Thermofilum uzonense: one gene and its partner. The protein of the gene in region 2 binds, or shares a complex with, the protein of the main gene of each other region. Links are inferred from orthologs where the notes say so. Each region holds a gene or a part of one and is shown on either strand. Other genes may lie near its edges.

Region 1 (3,074 bases), 1.4 Mb from region 2 along the record:
GGCCTGACTATGCCCATGCGTCTGAGGAGCTTTATGAGGGGCTCTGCTAGTAGGGCCGTCAGTATTAGCGAGGTGGAGAAGGCTAAAACAGCTAAATATAATTCCATCAGACCACCCCAAGCTCCCTTGCAGCGTAACCGATTATGACCGGGAATATTATGGTGGCGTCCCCGGGTACCGTGACGTGGTTGGCTTTCGGCTTAATCTTCCCCCAGCTTATCGCCTCGCGGGTCCTCGCGCCGCTCAGGCTGCCGTCCCACTCTGGAGCCGAGGTTACGGCTACTGCGTAGTCTAGCCCTCCCCTGAACTGGGCCCACCAGATTGTATGGTGTTTGGAGATTCCGCCGCCGAGCATTACTCCTCCAAGCTTTTCTGCGGAGTATATTATGTCCGCTATTTTCTCCATGTCTCTGACCAGGTCTATGCGTATCGGCTTGACTGTCGAGCTTGCCCGGCTCTTCTCGTTAAAGGTGTATACTGCCGTCCCGAACGCGCCGTCCACTACGCCAGGAGCGAAGACAGGGGTGTTCTTTAGGTGTGACGCTCTGAGTATGGATTTCTCGTCGCTGAGCCTCCTGCCGGCCTCGAATGCCAGCTCGCTTGGAGACCAGTCTGTCTTGACCTGTGAAAGCTCCTCGAGCATCATGTGCGTGAAGCCCTCCACGGGTGGACCATAGTTCTCGGCTGGGACGAGTATGTTGCCGAGGCGGTGAATCTCGAGCTCCTTGAGGTAGGCGTCGTCGAGCTCGAACTCTCCCACGTAGTACTTGTATCCCAGCCCCCTGGCTATGTCGTGGTCGAATGTACCTCCAGTGGTTATGACGGCGTTGACTAGGCCGTGGCGCACCGTGTCCGCTAGGAGGCCTCTAAGGCCCGTAGCTACTAGGTTTGCCGGGAAGCTATAGATGACTGTTGCCCCGCTCCTGTACATCTCGAGCAGTATGTTTGCGCTCCTCACAACGTATCTCGCTGAGAAGCCGCCGAGCTTTTCGAGGAGTTTTACGAGCTGGCCTGCGTTCTCCGCGGCTTCATCAAGGCTTAAATCGACTACAGGGGTTTGTAGTAGCGAGGATCTGTCACCGCTCATAGTTCACCTTACCTTTAAGGCGTACATGCTGGGCTTGGGGGTTTTGAGTAGCTTGGCAATGCTTGAATCCTCCAGGGAGATGATCGCCACAAACCCGTCCCAGTCGTCTGAGAACTCGCGTCCACCGCACACAGGGCATACCTCGATCTCGTCTTGGACGAGGGCCTTGCAGGTCGTGCAAGCCTTTAGGGGTAGTTTTCTCTTACGAGGCATCCTTCTCACCCTTCTTCTGCTTCTCGATTAGCTCCTTTATATGCTCGAGCTTGCCGAGGTAGGGCTGGCGCATGGTGAGCCTTACCCGCAGCTGTCCCCTCTGCACGTCGTATGTAACGCCCGTGACTCTAGCCCTCACAACGTCGCCTCTCCTTATTATCCTCTTGCCGCTTTCCGCTATCACGACGCCTTGATCCCTGTCATAGATGACCTCTTTGCTCGGGAAAACCTGGGACCTGTGGATGAACCCGTCTACCGCGCCTAGCCTGACGGTTATGCCTATATTCTCTACTAAGACCACCTCGCCCTCAACCACCTCCTGGTTCACGGGGCTGAAGACGAGGGCGGTGAACCTCGCCTGGTGGTATGAGCCTGCATCTCCAAAGGTGAGGTAGCCCTCCTCGGAGACCTCTGCACCCAGCACCGAGACTACTAGCCCTATGCCTTCTAGGACCCTCCCCTCGAAGTCCTCCTTGAGGACCTCTAGGGCCGCCTCATTCAACGGCTTCCCGAAAAGCTTTGGAGGTATCTTGACCGTGTCCTCGAGCAATATTAGCTTATACATAATATCTCTAGAGGCTCACACGTTGGCATCGTTATATTTATTTTTCTTATGAACACGACTAAGGCTACATTTAATAGTCACCCAGCCAAGATTATCACGGCCCGGCGGGAGCCCCGGGGGGCTAGCCCTCCCCTGTAACCGCAAACGGGCTCAGGGCGGGGGGTGTCAACCCTCAGGGGCGCCTGTAAGCTGCATGCCGGGGCGAGAAGGCCCGCCCATGAAGCCTGGGCCCACGGGACGCCTCGCTCCGCGCTAACCCCCTCGTAGGAGGGGCGAAGCGCGGCAAGGCTGAAACGGGTTAGGCCCGGGAGGGAGCGGCCCTAAGGCCGGCGGGGCGTGTTCGTGGAAGCCTGGGGTGAGGAAGGAGCCCTCTCGCCCTGGTATGCACGCCCAGGCCACCCTGGGGGGACGCCGCCGGGCCTTTCACAGCTTGGAGTAAACTAAAAGTTTAAGCGCTTCTGAAGCATATTTTTCACGGCGCGGTGGGCCGCCGGGCGGGCGCCGGCCAGCATCGGCGACGTGCTGGCTGTGGAACCCCCTCCCCTCCGCGGCGCGCGGCTGCGCAAGCAGCTCGGCGAAGAGCCGAGGGAGGGCGAGGCCTCCCAGCGCGAATGGAGATGACCCCCGAGTCACGGGGAGATGACGCTCTGGGTTTGCGTGGAATGTCCTCCCCGCGGGGTTAGGGTCAAACAGGCCCTGTGAGGGGCCGCGGTGAGGGCCGGGTGGACCCTTAGACGGATCCCGCCTAAACAGAAGAGGGGGTACGAGCGGTCCACCGCGCCCTTGGCCTGGGCCCTGGGTAAAATAAATAACCGTTTACTTGAGAGATTTTAACGTGTTTGGTGTAGTGGACCTGTTCTCGGGGGCTGGGGGGTTCTCGAGGGGGTTTAAGGAAGAGGGGTTTAGGATCCTCCTTGGGGTTGAGAACATGCCCCCCGTAGCCGAGGCTTACGCTGCCAACTTTCCGGAGGCAAAGGTGTTACCGCTCGACATAAAGGAGGTTCATTCACTGGACGTGTACAAGATTACCGGCAAGCCCGACGTTATCATCGGTGGCCCCCCCTGCGAGGCCTATACGCGGGCTAATCCTCGTCGGCGGGAGGACCCGTATGAGAGGCTTTATGATGACCCTCTCGGCTCCCTGGTGCTCCACTTTATAAGGATGGTGGGGGACCTGCAGCCGAAGGTTTTCGTTATGGAGAACGTGCC
Region 2 (2,970 bases):
CGTTGGAAAGGGTTGCGAGCAAAGCCAGGTTCTTAACTAGGCCACAGTTCTGTCCTTCAGGGCTTTCAACTGGGCAAAGCCTCCCCCATTGTGTAGCGTGTAATTCTCGCGCTTCAAAGTGAGGCTGAGTTCTTGAGAGAGGAGAAACAACCCTTCTAAGATGAGATAGTGTAGAGAGGTAGTTTGTCCTATCGAGTATCTGGCTTACTCCTGTTCTTCCACCCACCCAGTTTCCAGTGGCAAGAGCATGACGCAGTTTATCGGTTATAATGTCAGGTCTAACTATACTGATTATGTTGATATCCCGTCCTTTTGTCATGTGACGCTCCAGCGTGTATGTCATCTCTCGAACTAGCTGCTTAAAGGCTACCCTGAATACCTGCCCTATAAGCTCCCCGGCATGTCTTAATCTCTTGTTCGCAAGGTGATCCTTGTCATCGGGTCCGCGAAGCCCTATCTTTAGCTCTAGTAGCCGGGCTACCATCTGTCCTACGAAATAAGCTTTTGCCAATCTTGCAGACTTTGTTCGACCAACGTGAGGTAGAAAGTTTTCGTCTAAAATCTGTTCAGCTCTCTCGATTCTAACGTTCCGTGGTTGTCCTGTGGCTACTCTTGAACCAATATAGTCTAGCGCGTCCTCTACTGTTGATGCAATCTTTGATTGTTCAAGAAGGATTGGAAAGAACTCTTGCTGTATTTCAGGATTATTGCTAATCGCATAGACAATGTCTCTATCCTTCTGGAGCCCTAATGCTCTTAGAACAACAACAACGGGAATTCTCTGAGGTACATGTGGAAAACTTATGTAAATCATTCCGTCCTTCATTCTCTCCACGGTAATGGGTACCTTGTATCCCGCCGCCACCGAGAAAACCTTCGCTGTGTGAGTTACAGACGTCCCTGTACCGCCGTAGTCGACCAGAACCCTGTTTACCGATAGATCCTCCTGCATTACTACTACTCTTTCAGAGCCGTTAACTATGAAATAGCCGCCAGGGTCGTAGGGATCCTCTCCTAGTTTTATTAGATCCTCTTCTGAGCTTATGCGGGATAGAATACACTTGTTGCTTCTAACCATTATAGGCAGCATTCCTATGAAGACTCTCTCGGTTTTTCTTTCTTCACCGTCCACATATAGTGTCATGTTTAGGTAGACGGGAGCAGCATAAGTGATATTTCGCAGACGTGCTATCATCGGGGTTAGAGTGATCTCAGAGCCGTCAGCCTCCTTGAATATTGGTTCCCCCACCTCTATCCTACCAAACTTTATCTCAACACCATGAGCCTCCAGTTTTATACCACCAATCTCATCCACGATTTCCTGTAATCCTTTTTCTAGGAGTATGTTGAAAGAGTCCAGGTGTTGTCTCACAAGACCTAATTCCTTGACATATGCTTTGACAACCTCCCAGCGATCCTCTCTAGTTAATACCTTGCTCTCCATAGACATCACCCTGGCACTACAAGACGAAATGCCACCGACTCTCCAGCGGTTGGGCTTTGCCTTATAAACATAATAACGTCGCCGGGCTTAGCGCCCAAGGCCTTTGCCACAGGATCCGTTGAGAAAATCCAGGGCAACTCTGTCTTTTTTAAACCCATTATTTTGAGTATACGCTTCGCTTCGTCACGTGAAAGTAAAACAGACTTCGGTACAAGCTCATGCTCAAGAACATTAAGTTTACGAGGCATAATCAACCTCACTTTTAGACTAGTTGATAGCGTTAAGAGTCCTGTTTTTAAACATTTCGTTAGGACTGCCCTTGAGACTCTTACCCTGAAAAGAGGCTGTTCTTAAATTAGAGAACTTACCAACAGTGAAACCAGAAGCTTAAATACATGTCTCTTTGAAGCTATTCCGGATCGGGGATGAACGCTGAGGGAGACAGGAATCCCAGAGCAGTTTCATTAGATGAGCTCACTGAGCTATGTGTAAGACGTGGCTTCTTTTATCCTACAGGGAAGATATATGGAGGGCTAAGCGGCTTTTACGATTATGGACCGTTAGGAGTAGACCTAATGAGAAATATCCTAAACGATTGGTGGTGGTTTTTTGTCGAAAAAAGAGAAGACATCTATGGCATATATGGCAGCATAATAACTCATCCAAGGACGTGGGAGGCTAGCGGTCACGTTGAGAGCTTCATAGACTACATCGTTACTTGTAAGAGGTGTGGAGCCGAGTACCGAGCCGATCATTTGTTAGAGGATCTGGGAATTAAGGTAGTTGATTATTCAATTGAGAGCCTAAAGAAATTGATTCATGAGAACAATATCAGATGCCCCTTATGCGGAGGCGAACTCACAGATCCTCGAACTTTCAACCTGATGTTTGCAACAGCACTCGGTCCGAAAAAGGACCCCCCTTTCACGGTTTATCTAAGGCCAGAGACAGCCCAGCTTATCTTCGTTAATTTCAAGAATATAGTTTTCACAATGGGGGCTACGCTTCCATTCGGAATAGCGCAATATGGAAAGGCTTTCAGGAACGAGATCTCTCCGAGAAACTTTCTTTTCAGGCTACGAGAATTCATTCAGATGGAGATTGAATACTTTGTAAATCCAAGGAAACTCGATGAATGCCCATATTTTGACTCGATACGACATCTCAAGATTAACCTCTTAACCGCTGAGGATCAAGAGAAAGGTACAGATTCAGCTAAAAAGATCACGATAGGTGATGCAGTCCAGAACGGTCTTATAGGCTCTAAGTGGCACGCGTATTGGATAGCAGAGTCCCTCAAATGGCTTTGGCGTATAGGCCTTTCACCTGACAACCTGCGTGTACGAGAACACGTGAAAACAGAGCTCGCACACTATGCAGTCCAGACATTTGACATTGAGTATTACTTCCCCTTCATGGGCTGGAAGGAGATTGAGGGTATTTCAAATAGAGGGGACTACGACCTGAGAAGGCACCAGGAATTTAGTGGGGAATCTCTCCACATAGTCGACGGAGATGAAAAAGTT

What was found. The genes of interacting proteins can lie anywhere in the genome.
Region 1: MA03_RS00090 (region 2) and MA03_RS07480 share a complex: the UniProt entries of both Methanocaldococcus jannaschii proteins name them as parts of the RNA polymerase complex. The link is inferred for Thermofilum uzonense from one-to-one orthologs.

Annotation. Positions count from the first base shown.
Region 1 is NZ_CP009961.1:1,427,946-1,431,019, reverse strand. The notes cover bases 78-2,871. They hold MA03_RS07480 (DNA-directed RNA polymerase), read right to left. Parts: upstream 1,866-2,871; coding sequence 1,290-1,865; downstream 78-1,289. Other genes in these bases: MA03_RS07475 (DNA cytosine methyltransferase), read left to right, coding at 2,701-2,871; spt4 (transcription elongation factor subunit Spt4), read right to left, coding at 1,091-1,300; MA03_RS07490 (deoxyhypusine synthase), read right to left, coding at 107-1,087; MA03_RS07495 (MraY family glycosyltransferase), read right to left, coding at 78-107. Also shown: more of MA03_RS07495, read right to left, coding at 1-77; more of MA03_RS07475, read left to right, coding at 2,872-3,074. UniProt on the Methanocaldococcus jannaschii protein: DNA-dependent RNA polymerase (RNAP) catalyzes the transcription of DNA into RNA using the four ribonucleoside triphosphates as substrates.
Region 2 is NZ_CP009961.1:11,942-14,911, reverse strand. The notes cover bases 72-2,761. They hold MA03_RS00090 (DNA-directed RNA polymerase subunit H), read right to left. Parts: upstream 1,693-2,761; coding sequence 1,450-1,692; downstream 72-1,449. Other genes in these bases: MA03_RS00085 (glycine--tRNA ligase), read left to right, coding at 1,870-2,761; MA03_RS00095 (DNA-directed RNA polymerase subunit B), read right to left, coding at 72-1,450. Outside these bases: more of MA03_RS00095, read right to left, coding at 1-71; more of MA03_RS00085, read left to right, coding at 2,762-2,970. UniProt on the Methanocaldococcus jannaschii protein: DNA-dependent RNA polymerase (RNAP) catalyzes the transcription of DNA into RNA using the four ribonucleoside triphosphates as substrates.